Regions from separate parts of the Arthrobacter sp. MMS24-T111 genome, predicted to be linked through region 2. Evidence: riboswitches for the same ligand, from Rfam matches in the RefSeq annotation. Region 2 holds a riboswitch; the other holds the start of a gene.

Region 1 (7,591 bases), 2.1 Mb from region 2:
CCCGGTGCCGGTGGGGGTGCGCGGAAGAACGCCAAGAACGCGCCCAAGAAGAAGGCGAAGTCCGGCAACCCGGCCAAGGCTGCGCAGGAACGCAAGGATGCCGAGGCCCGGCGAGCCAATGCAGGCAAGGCGCTGCCCACCGGTGCCGCGTTCGGCCAGCAGGGCGGCGACTTCGATCCGTCGCAGTTGAACCTCCCCAAGGGCTTCGACAAGTTCCTGGGCAAGTAGCAGTTCCCCACGGATGTCGGTGCCGTGGAATAGGGTTGGGTCATGTTCAAGCAGCGGGTAGTTTTCGTGCACGGCGCCGGTTCTTTCGGCGCCGCCGCGTGGCCCCGCCAGCACGGCATGGCGCTGTCCTTCGACGCCCTGTTCCTTCGCCGGCAGGGCTATGACGCCGTCGCGGAGCCGGTTGAATCATCATTTGCCGAAGACACTGCCATTGTGCTGCGGTCCCTGGCCGATGATGGCCGCGGCGCCGCCGGCGGACACGTGGTGGCGCACTCCCAGGGAGCCATTCCTGCCATGATGGCCGCCGTCGAACGCCCCGACCTCGTCTACTCCCTGACCCTGGTGGAACCGGCGTGCCTCTCCCTGACCGCGGAGCTGCCGGCCACGGCGGCACACATCAGCCTGATGAAGCCGCTCCTCGAGGTCCGCCACCAGCTCAGTGACGAGGACTTCCAACGGGAGTTCGTCCGGCGGGTTTATGCCACGGACCTGCAGCAGCCTGCCACCACGGAGGAGAAACGGTCCGCGCGCCGGCTGCGGCTCCAGGTCCCGTCGTGGGAAGCGCCCCTGCATATTGTTCCCGGCGTCCCCACCCTGGTCCTGACCGGGGGCTGGGAGCCGCTGTACGAGGAGATTGCCGGTTACCTGCGGGAGACCGGTGCCCTGCACCGCGTTGCCGCGGGCGGGCACCGGCCCCATGATTCGGTGGAAGGCGACCGGACCATCAGGCAGTTCATCGGCGAGGTCAGCCGCAGCGAGCCGGCCCGGGCCTCTTAGCTGCCGGCGGGCACCTGCAACTCCGGAAGGTAGACCTTGCCGCCGGCAGCCAGGAACTCCTGGCTCTTCGCCCGCATCCCCGACGCTGCCTCGGTGAGCGCCGCCTGCGCCTCAGCCGAGCCGTATTCATCCCGGATGTCCTGGCTGATCCGCATCGAGCAGAACTTGGGTCCGCACATGGAGCAGAAGTGCGCTGTCTTGGCGGGTTCGGCCGGCAACGTCTCGTCGTGGAACGATTCCGCCGTCACAGGGTCCAGCGAAAGTGCGAACTGGTCGCGCCAGCGGAATTCGAACCGTGCCTTGGACAAAGCATCGTCCCGCTCGCGCGCCCCCGGGTGGCCCTTGGCCAGGTCCGCTGCATGGGCCGCAATCTTGTACGTGATGACGCCGGTCTTCACGTCGTCTTTGTTGGGCAGGCCCAGGTGTTCCTTGGGCGTGACGTAGCAGAGCATGGCGGTGCCGTACCGTGCGATTTCAGTGGCCCCGATTGCCGAGGTGATGTGGTCGTAGCCGGGCGCGACATCGGTCACCAGCGGACCGAGCGTGTAGAACGGCGCACCCTTGCACAGCTCCTGCTGACGCTCCACGTTTTCCCGGACCAGGTGGAACGGCACGTGGCCGGGGCCTTCGACCATCACCTGGACGTCGTACTCCCAGGCGCGCTGCGTCAGCTCGGCCAGCGTATCCAGTTCAGCGAACTGCGCCGCGTCGTTGGCGTCCGCCGTGGAGCCGGGCCGCAACCCGTCCCCCAGGGAGAACGCGACGTCGTATTTCGCGAAGATTTCGCAAAGTTCGTCAAAATGCGTGTACAGGAAGTTCTCCTGGTGGTGGGCCAGGCACCAGCCGGCCATGATGGAACCACCGCGCGAGACGATGCCCGTCACCCGGTTGGCCGTGAGCGGGACATACCGCAGCAGGACACCGGCGTGGATGGTCATGTAGTCCACACCTTGCTCGCACTGCTCAATGACGGTGTCCCGGAAGATTTCCCAGGTCAGCGCGTTGGCCTCGCCGTTGACCTTTTCCAGTGCCTGGTAGATCGGAACCGTTCCGATCGGGACAGGGGAGTTGCGGATGATCCATTCCCTGGTGGTGTGGATGTCGTCCCCCGTGGACAGGTCCATCACCGTGTCGGCACCCCATTGGGTGGCCCACTGCAGCTTGTCCACCTCCTCGGCGATGGAGCTTGTCACGGCAGAATTACCGATGTTGGCGTTGATTTTCACCAGGAACGCCTTGCCGATGATCATCGGCTCGGATTCAGGGTGGTTGATGTTGTTCGGGATGATGGCCCGCCCGGCGGCCACCTCGCTCCTGACCAGTTCAACGTCGCAGTTCTCCCGCAGCGCCACGAAGCGCATTTCCTGCGTGATGGTGCCCTGCCGGGCGTAGTGCATCTGGGTCACGGTATGGCCGTCGACGGCGCGGCGGGGCACCGGCCGGGCGCCCTTCCACTCCGCCGAGGCCGCACCGCGGCGCACGGCCGAGCGGCCGTCGTCGAGCAGGTTGCGTTCCCTGCCGGTGTAGGCCTCGGTGTCCCCGCGCGCCACGATCCATTCGGCGCGGAAGGGCTCCAGCCCAAGGACGGGGTCGCTGCCCGGCCCGGCCGTCCGGTAAGTCCGGAAAGGTGCGTTCGGCTGCCCGTTGGGTGATGGCTCCAGCGCGATCTCGGTCACCGGGACCCGGATTCCGGCATCGGCGTCGTCGATGTAAGCCAGTGAATGCGACTTCAGCGACTGCGTTACCGGGACGTGGGATTCGGCACTGGACCCGGTGCCGGGACCGTTGGCCGCATCGGAACCGGACGGCACAAGGGCAGGGTTCAACTGGGTGTTTTGCGTACTCAAGGGAATACTCACTTCCTTCGCCGGCATTACCCGGACAGGTTCAACGGTCGCAGGCTGCGTCAGCCCGATCTCAGCCCCTGCAAGGGCACCCGTGTGGTCAGCAACGAAGCTACCACAGCCGTCCGGAAGCCCGTTGTAACAATCGAGGATGCTAGCCTGACCGGGCAACGAAAGGATGCCCGGATGGCAGGAATCATTCATTTCCGCGGACCCGTCCTGGCTGCGCCGGACCGGGTGCGCCACGGACTCTGGTCGGTGCACGGCAAGCTCACTTTCCACCGGCCCGCACCGGCACCTGATCAGGTACTTGACGGCTGGGTACTGCCGGGCTTCGTGGACGCACACTGCCACATCGGGCTGGGCCCGGCTGGTCCGGTCGAGGCCGCCGTAGCGCAGGAACAGGCGCTTGCGGACCTCAATTCCGGAACCCTCCTGGTCCGCGATGCGGGCTCGCCGGCCGATACCCGCTGGATGCAGGGCGGCAAGGACTTCCCGGTGCTGATCCGCGCAGGCCGGCACATAGCCCGGACCCGGCGCTACCTGCGCGGCTTCGCCCATGAGGTCGAACCCGAGGACCTGGTAGAGGCCGTGCGCAAGCAGGCCCGGGACGGGGACGGCTGGGTCAAACTGGTGGGGGACTGGATCGACCGCGGCGCCGGTGACCTGGCGCCGTCCTTTCCGGCCGCCGTCGTCCGCGACGCGGTCCAGGCTGCACACGACGAAGGTGCCCGGGTGACAGCCCACTGCTTCGCCGAAGACACCCTGGACCAGATGCTTGACGCCGGCATCGACTGCATCGAGCACGCCACCGGGCTGCTGCCACGGCACCTGCCCCGGTTCGCCGAGCGGGGCGTGCCGATTGTGCCCACCCTCATCAACATCGCCACGTTCCCGGACATCGCCGCCCAAGCGGAGCCGAAGTTTCCGCGGTACGCAGCCCACATGCGGTCCCTCTGGGAGCGGAGGCTGGAGCGCGTGGCCGAGGCCCACGCCGCGGGGGTGCGCATCTTCGCCGGAACAGACGCCGGCAGCGTCATCGGCCACGGACGCATCGCGGACGAAATACTAGCCCTGCATGGTGCGGGGCTGCCGATGACTGCAGCACTGGATGCAGCGTGCTGGGCAGCCCGCCGCTGGCTCGGAGCGGACGGCCTGGAAGAAGGGGCACGCGCCGATGTGATCGTGTGCCGGGAGGATCCACGGGCGGTCCCGGAGACCATCGCGGGGTTGGAACACGTCGTGCTCGGCGGCCGCATTATCCGGTGACCCAAAGTGGCGCCCGGGACTTGGAATAAATTGAAGCTTCAAGTAATTTTAAGAAGTGACAGGCCGCCATCGGGACGGCCGCCAATCCAAGGAGCCTCCAATGACCGCATCAGCCAACAGCCAGGACCTGCTTCCTGCCGACCTCGCCATGGGCACGGTGATGCTCAAGGTGGGGGACATGAAGGTCATGACCGACTACTACCAGCGCGCACTGGGCCTGGAGGTGGTGGCCGAGCAGGACGGCGGACTGTACCTGGGCCGCCTTGGCCGTCCCCTGGTGCATCTGGCCCCGGCCCCCGGGCTGAACCTGCCCGGAAGGGGGAGGCCGGACTCTTCCACACCGCGCTGCTGTTTGAAGACCAGGCTTCCCTTGCCGCCACCATCGCCACCGCCGCACAATACGAGCCGATGTCCTTCACCGGCAGCGCCGACCACCTGGTCAGCGAAGCCTTCTACTTCACCGATCCGGAAGGCAACGGCATCGAACTGTACTGGGACCGGCCACGCAGCAACTGGTCCTGGAACGGGACGGACGTGGTGATGGACAGCCTCGCGCTGCCCCCGCAGCGATACCTGGAGCAGCACCTCACCGAGGAATCGCTCGAAGGCCAGCGCGTGACGGCCGCAGGCGTGGGACACGTCCACCTCCAGGTGGGAGATGTCCAGACGGCGCGCGACTTCTACGTGGGCACGCTCGGTTTCGAAAAGACGGCGGGCTGGCACGGGCAGGCCTTGTTCGTTTCCGCCGGGCGGTACCACCACCACATGGCCATGAACGTCTGGAACAGCCGCGGGGCCGGCCCCCGCAAGGACACCCTTGGGCTGGGCGAAGTCCTCATCGAAGTTCCGTCAGGGGACGACGTCGGCGCCTTGGCTGACCGCCTCAAGGTCGCCGGAGTGACCGCGCACCACACCGGTGCCGAACTCCGGTTCGAGGATCCGTGGCGCAACCGGCTGCGGGTGGCCGTCCGCTGAGCTGCGCCGCCGGCGGAGACCGGCCAGTGCCGCGAACTGCCATCTGCGGCCCCGGCCCGGCGCGTGCGCCTGCCGGTCCCCAGCTACTAGGCTGATTCCGTACGGCCGGGACGCAGGCAGCGCCCGGCGCGCAGTTCCGCCAACGGAAGAAGGGCAAACAGCCATGGGCTTCACCGAGATCTTTGTTGCCACCCATGACGCCGCGCTCAAACGCGCCGGCCTCCTTGACGCAGGGAGCGCGCCCGCGGCAAACGTCGGTCCTGACAGCCATGCCGTGCGGATCGAGGGAGTCAGCGACTTCGAAATCGAACAGCTCGGCGACCTCGCCGGGACTGCTGTCCACGCCGGTGGTGCCGACTATGAGCTGACCATGGTGGACGTCGCCAGCGACTCCCTCCTCGCAGTCCCGCCTGCCATGGTCCGTGCGCTGGCCGACCTCCTGTCCTACGAGACCGAAGGCGAGGGCAATGTCCTCGAAGACGTCGCCGAGCAGTGGGCCGCCCAGGACGACATGCCCTTCGGCGCGGTCCAGGCCCGGACCTACGTGGAGCAGCTCGCCAGGCTCGCGGCCGGGCTGGACGACGCCGAGCGGACCGGACTGTACGTCTGGTCCGCCTGACCGGCGCCGCAGGGCGGATCCCGCGGCCGGCGCCGGCGCGAAGCGCGTCAACGCCGAGTCGAAATAAGTTCGCTGATCTGGCACAATAAACAGGTACTCGATCTGCGTGGCCCCTCTCTCCGCGTCCGGATCCTGTCCTTCGAACCCGCAAGTACGGCCCGCCCCACGGGTGCAGAACGCCGGGTTCACCCCTTTTCTGAAACAGGAGTGACCACAAAAGTGGCCGTAAAGATTCGCCTTAAGCGCTTCGGCAAGATGCGCGCCCCGTACTACCGCATCGTCGTCGCGGACTCACGCACCAAGCGTGACGGCCGCGCCATCGAGGAGATCGGCAAGTACCACCCCACCGAAGAGCCCTCGTTCATCGAGGTCAACTCCGAGCGTGCCCAGTACTGGCTGTCCGTCGGCGCTCAGCCGTCCGAGCAGGTTGCCGCCATCCTGAAGATCACCGGTGACTGGCAGAAGTTCAAGGGCCTCCCGGGCCAGGAAGGCACCCTCAAGACCAAGGTCGCGAAGGACGCTTTCGTAGCTCCCGAGAAGGGCTCGGTCATCATCCCGGAAGCCATCACCAAGAAGGCCTCCAAGTCTGACGCTGCCGAGGCCCCGGCCGACGCCGAAGCTGAGACCACCGAGGCTGAGTAGATTGCTGGCAGAAGCGCTGGAGCACCTGGTCCGTGGAATCGTTGATTCCCCGGACGACGTCAAGGTCAGTTCGAAGAACAACCGCCGCGGGGACACCCTCGAGGTGCGGGTTCACCAGGATGACCTCGGACGGGTGATTGGCCGCCAGGGCCGCACCGCACGCGCACTGCGCACCGTGGTGGCAGCACTGGCCGGCGGCGAACCGGTCAGGGTCGACGTCGTCGATACCGACCGCCGCCGCTGAGCGCTCGGCAACTTTCAGTTTTGGTCCGGCCCCTCCACCACCTGGTGGAGGGGCCGGACTGCTTTGATCAACACAGTGCTTTCACCCCACACCAACCACAACCCGGAACAGAGGAACAGATGCAGCTTCAGGTGGCGCGGATCGGCAAGCCGCACGGCATTCGCGGGGAAGTCACGGTCCAGGTGCTGACCGATGCCCCCGAGGACAGGTTTGTCCCCGGCACGGAGTTCGTCGTTGAACCTGCCGCGTCCGGCCCCTTGACGGTGGACAGTGCGCGCTGGAACAAGGACATCCTGCTGCTGGGCTTCGCGGAAGTGAAGGACCGCAACCAGGCCGAAACCCTACGCGGCGCGAAGCTGTTCATCGAAACGGAAGAACTCGACGAGGATGACGACGAAGGCTGGTACGAGCACGAACTCGTCGGCCTCCAGGCGCGGGTCGGCTCACAGGTGGTGGGAAAGGTGACTGCCCTGGCCACCATGCCCGTCCAGGACCTGCTGACCGTGACCACCCCGGCTGGCGAAGAGATCCTGGTTCCCTTCGTGGAGCAGATTGTGCCCGAGGTCAACCTTGAGGAGGGCTTCGTCCTGCTCACCCCGCCGGACGGACTCTTCGAACTGAACGCCGGCGACGCCGCATCCCCGGAACCCGAAGGCCGGGAATAGATGCGAATCGACGTCGTCAGCATCTTCCCCGAATACCTTGCCCCGCTGGAGCTCTCGCTGATCGGCAAGGCCCGCCAGGACGGGATCCTGGACCTGCATGTCCACGACCTCCGCAGCTTCACCACCGACAAGCACCGTTCCGTGGACGACACTCCCTACGGCGGAGGTGCGGGGATGGTCATGAAGCCCGAACCGTGGGCGCAGGCCCTCGCAGCGGTGGCCGCCGGCCGTCCCGATCCGCAGCGCAAACCTGTCCTCATCGTTCCCTCTCCCGCCGGCGAGAGGTTCACGCAGGCCCTGGCCTATGAACTGGCCGAGGAAGAGCGCC
Region 2 (7,591 bases):
ATCGAGGTGTGGCTGCCCGTGTTCGGCGACATCAAGTTCGTCACCTCCACCATCTTCGATATCGGCGTGTATGTGGTGGTGGTGGGCCTGGTGCTTGACGTGCTGCGCAGCCTCGGCGCCGAGATTGATGAACACATGGAGGAACGGTCCGCCGCGGCCGGGCCTGAACCGGCACAGCAGGACCAGGAACCGGACCGTATTCCTGCCGAGACCACCGCAAAGGGCAACGCATGAGCGTCAACCTGACCTTGCTGATCGTCATGGGCGCCCTGTATGCCTGCGGCATCTACCTGATCCTCGAACGCAGCCTCACCCGCGTCCTGCTCGGGCTGATGCTGCTGGCCAACGCCACCAACCTGCTGATCCTGTCCACCGGGGGATACGCCGGGTTGGCTCCGTTTTTCACCAAGGACACCCCGGCCGGTGATTACAACGATCCCCTGCCGCAAGCCTTGATCCTGACCTCGATCGTGATTTCCTTCGCCGTGACCGCGTTCATGCTGGGCATCATCTACCGCACGTGGGTCCTGGCCCGCCAAGACGATATCCAGGATGACGTGGAGGACCTCCGGGTGGCGGAAACACCGAGCTTCGACGCGGAGGACGACGCCGAAATTCCGGCCGAAACATCCGAGTTTCCGCTTGCCACCGTCACGGCGGGAGGCCGGGAAATGCCGGCCGAGCAGGCGGCCGCGGAAGAACAGCCCGGCTCGCCCACCATCGAATCCGGCCCGGAAGGCGGCAAGAAGTGAACATCGCCAGCCTGGCCCCGCTCGCCGTCGTCCTTCCCATCCTGGGGGCCGCACTGACCTTCCTCCTGATCCGGCATTCCCGGGCCCAGCGGGCGGTCAGCATCGGACTGTTGTCGCTCACCTTGGCCCTGGAATGCCTCCTGTTGGCGTCCGCCTGGAACAGCGGAACCGCCGCGGTGACCATCGGGGGCTGGCTGCCGCCCTGGGGCATCGTCATGGTGGTGGACCAATTCTCCTCGCTGATGCTGGTGGTCTCCTCGGCCGTGAGCCTCGCCGTGCTGGTGTACGCCACGGGGCAGGGCATGGCCGACGGCGACGAAGACGCCCCGGTCTCGATCTTCCACCCCACCTACCTGATCCTGGTGGCAGGGGTGTCCAACGCGTTCCTCTCCGGGGACCTCTTCAACCTCTACGTCGGCTTCGAGATCCTGCTGACCGCAAGCTACGTGCTCATGACCCTGGGCGGCACCGGGCCCCGGATCCGCGCCGGCGTCACCTACGTGGTGGTGTCCGTGGTGTCCTCCGTGCTCTTCCTGATCGCCATCGCCATGGTGTACGGGGCAACCGGGACAGTGAACATGGCCGACCTCGCCCTCAAGCTGGGCGACCTGGACCAAGGCACCAGGACCCTGCTGCACGTCATGCTGCTGGTGGCGTTCGGCATCAAGGCCGCCGTCTTCCCGCTGTCCTTCTGGCTCCCCGACTCCTACCCCACGGCGCCGGCACCCGTCACCGCCGTGTTCGCCGGCCTGTTGACCAAGGTGGGCGTGTACGCCATGGTCAGGACCGAAACGCTGCTGTTCCCCGGCGACACCCTGAACACGCCACTGATGGTGGTGGCACTGCTGACCATGGTGGTGGGCATCCTTGGTGCGCTGGCGCAAAGCGACATCAAGCGTCTGCTCTCGTTCACCCTGGTCAGCCACATCGGGTACATGGTGTTCGGCCTGGCCATGTCCTCCGTGGCAGGCCTGGCAGCGGCGGTCTTCTACGTGGCGCACCACATCACCATCCAGACCAGCCTGTTCCTGGTGACCGGCCTGATCGAACGCCGCGGCGGCAAGCTCCTCGGTTGACCGGCTCGGCGGGCTGGCCAAGCTGTCGCCCCTGCTGGCAATGCTGTTCTTCATCCCCGGTATGAACCTGGCCGGCATCCCCCCGTTCTCCGGGTTCCTCGGCAAGGTGGGGCTGCTGCAGGCCGGCATTGAGCTGGGAACCCCGCTGGCCTACGCGCTGGTGATCGGAGGGGTGCTGACCAGCCTGCTGACGCTGCTGGCCATCGCCCGCGTATGGAACCGTGCGTTCTGGCGGAAGCCGGAGGACGCCGAACATCCGGACCCTGTGCTGTTGGCCGGACCCTCCGGGCGCGCCGCCGGGCCGGGCGCCAAACTCAACACGGTCACGCTCCTTCCGCGCACCATGGTGGGATCAACCCTTGGCCTGGTGGTGCTCGGCGTCGCCCTGACCGTGTTCGCCGGGCCGCTGTTCGGTCTCTCCGACCAGGCTGCGCGGGACATGCTCGACCGGGCCCCGTACATCCAGTCGGTCCTCGGCAGCAATACCGCCGTCCCGGCCACCGTGACGGGAGGAGGACGATGAGCCGCAAACGGATTTCGCTGCGCCAGGAGCTTCCCCTCCTGGTCTGGCTGGTGATCGTGTGGGGTGCCCTCTGGCAGGACTTCAGCCCCGGGAACCTGCTCTTCGGCGCCCTGCTGGCGGTGGGCGTTGCCAGGCTGTTCTACCTTCCGCCGGTGGAACTCAGCGGCCGGTTCAACATCCTGTACGCCGTGCCCTTTGCCTTTGCCTTCCTGGCGAAAGTGGTGGTCGCCAGCGGCCAGGTCCTGTACCTGGCCACCGTCCGCGGACCCAAGGTGACCAACGCCGTCGTCGCGGTGAAGCTCCGGAGCCACCAGGACCTGATCGTCACGGCCACCGGTCACGTGATCTCCCTGATTCCCGGCTCCCTGGTGGTGGAGGTAGACCGCCCGGCCTCCACCCTGTACCTGCACGCACTGAACATCACCTCGAAGCAGGACATCGAGGGCCTGCGGAACGAGGTCCGGTCCATCGAAGCAGGCCTGATCCGCATCATGGGTTCCGCCGAAGAACTTGAAGCCGTCCGAATGGAGGCGTCCGCATGATGCCCGTTGTCCTGGCGGTCACGGCCGTCATCTTCTCCCTCGCCGCGGGCGGGGCCATCATCAGGATTGCCCGCGGCCCTTCGCTGCTGGACCGGGTCCTTGCGGCCGATGTCCTGCTCGCCATCCTGGGCGGGGCCCTGTGCGTGGACATGGCCGTGAACCGGCACCTGAACAACCTGATGCTGGTGGTGGCCATCTCCATCATCGGGTTCATCGGGTCGGTCACGGTGGCCCGGTTCGTCGCCGACCGGAGGGTGAACCCCCATGAATCCTGACTTTTCCGGCGCGGACGCGTGGATCGACCTTGCCTCCGCGGTGTTCATGGTGGCGGGCGCGCTCCTGTCCCTGGGCGCCGCAATCGGGCTGCTCCGTTTCCCGGACCTGATGAGCCGCATGCACGCCGCCACCAAGCCGCAGGTCCTGGGCTTGTTCCTGCTGCTGGCAGCGATTGGGCTGCAGATGCGCACCTGGTGGGTGTGGCCGGTCCTGGTGGTGGCCTGGATCTTCCAGCTGCTCACGGTGCCGGTGTCCGCGCACATGGTGGGCCGGGCCGGCTACCGCACCAAGCACCTGCACCGGGAGCTGCTCGCCGCCGATGAACTCGAGGCCGTAGTGCAAAAAGCCGCCGCCGAGGCTGCCCGGACGGACAACCGCGACGACGGCTAAAAACGCCAGCAGCTAGACGATGTCCTGCGTCTTGGCGAAGCGGGTGATGGCGCGCTGGGTGCCCCGGTTGGCCAGGACCTGGATGGTGGCGCTGACGGAGGCGGAGATCAGTGCGAAGGTCAATGCCGACCGCAGGCTGGTGGGCACGTCCTCGCCCTTGCCGCTGGGCGGCTTCTGCCCGGTGGTCTTTTCCCAGATGGTGTTGACGAGCTTGGTGCCGACCAGGCCTGCGCCCAGGCTCACCCCGGTACCGAGCAGCTTGATGAAGAGGTTCATTCCTAGTACTCCTTGCGGGCGGAAAACGGACTGCCTCCAGCCTAGCCGTACACCCGGACTGGTCCGGGCAAGGGCATGGCCGGCATCCTCTCCGGCCCGCTGACGGCGGTCCGCGGTCACATCCGGTGCAACAGCCGTCATGGCCGCCGCCCAGCCCCCGCCAGGTGTAAACTTGACCACGCCCGAACCGGGCAGTATTTACACGCGAACATCAACATCTAAAAACGACAGGGGAGCGCCGCCGTCGGACAACCGGCCATGCCGGGAACCGCAGGTGGGCGCTGAGAGTGCGGGACAGCCGCAGACCCTCGAACCTGATCCGGTTAGTACCGGCGCAAGGGAGTCGAGTTCTCAAAGTGTCCGGCCGGACCGGTAACGGTCCGCCAGCCGGAGCCACTTTCCCCTCCTGTTACCCAGGAGGATCACATGAGTACTGCTGCAATCAAGAAGACCACCAGTAAGTCCTGGCGCGTCGTCGACATCGTGGTGGCGGCCCTGGTGGCCATCGCCGGCGGAGTCATTTTCTGGGCCTGGGACCAGGGCGCCGCCGCCCTGTCGGCCCCCATGAACGCCGCCTACCCGCCCCTGACCGGGATCCTGGCCGGCGGCTGGATGATTCCCGGCGTGCTGGGAATGCTCATCATCCGCAAACCCGGAGCCGCCCTGTTCTGCGAAACCGTGGCCGCAACGGGCGAGCTCCTGATGGGTTCCCAGTATGGCGCCTCAGTCCTTTTCTCCGGTTTCATCCAGGGGTTGGGCGCGGAAATCATCTTCGCGGTTTTCGTCTACCGCAAGTTCAACCTGCCCGTCTCCCTCTTGGCGGGGGCGGCCGCGGGCTTCTTCTGCGGCCTGAATGACTCATTCGCACCCTGGGGCTGGAACATTGCCTACTCCGGGGCGGACAAGCTCGCCTACATAGTCCTGACCACGGTGTCCGGCGCCGTGCTGGCGGGCGCATTGTCCTGGCTGGCCACCCGCGGACTGGCCCGCACCGGCGTGCTGAGCTCTTTCGCGTCCCGCAAGGCTGCAACGGAGCCAGTCTTCTCCTGATGGCGCCCTCCCAGGACGCCGCAGGAGGCGTGCGCCCTGCCGCCATTACGGCCCGTGGCTGGGGCTGGCGGCATGCCGGCAGGGCCAAACCTGCAGTCCACGCCCTCGACCTGGATATCCGCCCCGGAGAGCGGGTACTCCTGCTCGGTCCCTCGGGTGCCGGGAAATCGACGCTCCTGCATGCCCTCGCCGGGGTCCTGGGCGACATTAACGACGACGGCGAGGCCGGCGACGCGGACGAGTCCGGTTCGTTGCTGGTCGACGGCGCTCCACCCCGCGAGCGTCGAGGCCGGTCCGGCCTCATGCAGCAGGACCCGGAGACCCAGGTGGTCCTCTCCCGGGTGGGGGATGACGTCGCCTTCGGCGCCGAGAACCTTGCCGTGCCCCGCGACGCCATCTGGGCGCGCGTGCACGAGGCGCTTGCCGACGTCGGACTCTCCCACCTCCCGCTGGACCACCCGACGTCGGCCCTCTCCGGCGGGCAGAAACAGCGTCTGGCGCTGGCGGGCATCCTGGCGATGCGCCCCGGGCTGATCTTGCTGGATGAGCCCACCGCCAACCTCGACCCGGACGGCGTCCTGGAGGTCCGTGACGCCGTGGCACGCTGCCTGGACAAGACCGGTGCCACCCTGGTGGTGGTGGAGCACCGGGTTTCCGTCTGGAAGGACCTGGTGGACCGGATCGTGGTCCTGCAGCCGGGCTCCGCCTCGGATCCCGCCGTGCTCCTGGACGGACCTCCGGACCGCGTGCTCGGCGAGGCCCGGGCCATGCTGACGGCAGCCGGAGTCTGGGTGCCGGGGTATGTGCCGGCCACCCGCCGCCGGTCCGGCAACCCTGCCGCCGGAACCGGCAACCTCCTGCTGGCAGCCGAAGACCTGGCCGTCTCCCGCGAGCGTCCCCGCCGCAAAGGCTTCCGGAAAATCCCGCCGGTTCCTGTCCAGGAGGGTGTTGCCGCGCAGGTCAGGGCCGGCCAGGCGCTGGCCGTCACCGGCCCGAACGGCGCCGGGAAATCAACGTTCGCACTGACCCTTGCCGGGCTCCTTGAACCGGTGGCCGGAAAGGTGTCCGCCACGGTGGACCTTAGCCGCGGTGCCGGGATCGACCCCTACGCGTGGAAGGCCGAGCAGTTGATCTCACGGGTGGGCACCGTGTTCCAGGAACCGGAGCACCAGTTCGTGACGGGCAAGGTGTTGGACGAGCTGCTGTTCGGGCCGCGGCACCTGGGCCACGGCGAGGACCGGGTGGAGGAGCTGCTTGAGCGGCTGCGGCTCACCCGGCTGGTGGACGCCAATCCCTACACATTGTCCGGCGGGGAGAAGCGGCGGCTGTCCGTGGCCACGGTCCTGGCCGCCAGCCCGCAGGTGCTGGTCCTGGACGAGCCGACGTTCGGGCAGGACGCCAACACCTGGGCAGAGCTGGCCTCGTTCCTGTCCGAACTCCTGGACGCCGGCACGGCCGTGGTGTCCGTGACCCACGACGCCGAATTCACCCAGGCTTTGGGCGGGGCCGAGCTGCGGCTGGCCGCTGCGGAACCGGTGGCGCCATGAGGCAGCAGCTGACCCTGGACGGCAACCGCGCCCTCCTTGCCCGGGCCAACCCGCTGAGCAAATTTGCCGCTGTCGTGCTGATCACCGCGGTCCTGGCACTGTCCATCGACTGGGTGTCCGCGTCCGTGGCCCTGGTCTTCGAGTTGATGCTGTTTCCCCTGGCCGGCCTCACCGCGTCCCTGCTCTGGCAGCGGGGCTGGCCGCTGATCCTCGCCGCCGCCATCGGCGGCTGGAGCACCTCCATCCTGGCGCCGGACAGCGGGAGGATCCTGCTCGACGCCGGCATCTGGACCATGAGCGAAGGCTCCCTCCAGCTGGGCATCGGCTTCCTGCTGCGGGGCTTCGCGATCGCCCTTCCGGCGGTGCTCCTGATGAGCTGTACCGATCCGACGGACCTTGCCGATGCGCTGGCACAGAAGGCGCGCCTGCCGCACCGGTTCGTCCTGGGAACGCTGGCGGCGATGCGCCTGGTGGGGCTCATGGCCGAGGAATGGCAGACCATCGGCATGGCCCGGCGTGCCCGCGGCGTGGGGTCGCGCGGCAACGTGGTCCAGCGGGTAAAGGCGACCCTGGGGCAGAGTTTCGGGCTCCTGGTGCAGGCGATCCGCCGTGCGTCGAGGCTTGCCGTGACCATGGAAGCGCGGGGTTTCGGCGGCGCTCAGCGGACCTGGGCCCGGGAATCAACGTTCAGCGTCCTGGACCTGTGGGTGGTGGGCGGCGGCGTCCTGATCGCCGGCTGTGCCCTTGGTGCGGCGCTTGCCGCGGGCCGTTGGAACATGGTGTGGTTGGGCAGCTAACGGGGTTACCTGGCGGTACTATCGCATGTAGCGGGTAGGTTACCCCATATAAACACCCGGATGGCCGCGCTCCGGCCTGCTATCTCATTTATGATATATTTTCGTCATGACTCAGGAGACCGCCGGCCACGTCGCCGCCATGTTGAGGAACGCCCGGACCGAGAAGGGCTGGACCCAGGGCCAGTTGGCTTCCGAACTCGGAACCAGCCAGAGCGCCGTCGCCCGGATGGAACAAGGCAAGCAGAACCTCAGCCTCAAGATGATCCAGCGGCTGGAGAACATCTTCGACCGGAGCATCGTCAACGTGGGTAAACCCAGGATGACGCACCTGCGGGTGGAGGGCGGCCGTACCCTCTCCGGTG

What was found. A riboswitch is a leader RNA that binds a small molecule or an ion and turns the genes downstream of it on or off. The one in region 2 is predicted to bind thiamine pyrophosphate.
Region 1: linked by a shared signal. The riboswitch ahead of thiC (phosphomethylpyrimidine synthase ThiC) and the one ahead of ACX5I6_RS03220 (ECF transporter S component) in region 2 are both predicted to bind thiamine pyrophosphate.

What each region holds. Positions count from the first base shown of each region.
Region 1 is NZ_JBTZRO010000001.1:2,843,003-2,850,593, forward strand. It holds gene ffh (signal recognition particle protein) at 1-228, shown strand, start outside; gene ACX5I6_RS13300 (alpha/beta fold hydrolase) at 271-1,005, shown strand; gene thiC (phosphomethylpyrimidine synthase ThiC) at 1,002-2,852, opposite strand; TPP riboswitch at 2,848-2,955, opposite strand; gene ACX5I6_RS13310 (amidohydrolase family protein) at 3,036-4,118, shown strand; partial or broken gene ACX5I6_RS13315 (VOC family protein) at 4,219-5,093, shown strand; gene ACX5I6_RS13320 (hypothetical protein) at 5,257-5,712, shown strand; gene rpsP (30S ribosomal protein S16) at 5,932-6,354, shown strand; gene ACX5I6_RS13330 (RNA-binding protein) at 6,356-6,598, shown strand; gene rimM (ribosome maturation factor RimM) at 6,718-7,263, shown strand; gene trmD (tRNA (guanosine(37)-N1)-methyltransferase TrmD) at 7,264-7,591, shown strand, end outside.
Region 2 is NZ_JBTZRO010000001.1:704,815-712,405, reverse strand. It holds partial or broken gene ACX5I6_RS03255 (Na+/H+ antiporter subunit A) at 1-234, shown strand, start outside; gene ACX5I6_RS03250 (Na(+)/H(+) antiporter subunit C) at 231-752, shown strand; partial or broken gene ACX5I6_RS03245 (Na+/H+ antiporter subunit D) at 749-2,351, shown strand; gene ACX5I6_RS03240 (Na+/H+ antiporter subunit E) at 2,348-2,893, shown strand; gene ACX5I6_RS03235 (monovalent cation/H+ antiporter complex subunit F) at 2,890-3,168, shown strand; gene mnhG (monovalent cation/H(+) antiporter subunit G) at 3,158-3,559, shown strand; gene ACX5I6_RS03225 (DUF4235 domain-containing protein) at 3,572-3,835, opposite strand; TPP riboswitch at 4,055-4,194, shown strand; gene ACX5I6_RS03220 (ECF transporter S component) at 4,262-4,885, shown strand; gene ACX5I6_RS03215 (ABC transporter ATP-binding protein) at 4,885-6,432, shown strand; gene ACX5I6_RS03210 (energy-coupling factor transporter transmembrane component T family protein) at 6,429-7,229, shown strand; gene ACX5I6_RS03205 (UDP-N-acetylglucosamine 1-carboxyvinyltransferase) at 7,336-7,591, shown strand, end outside.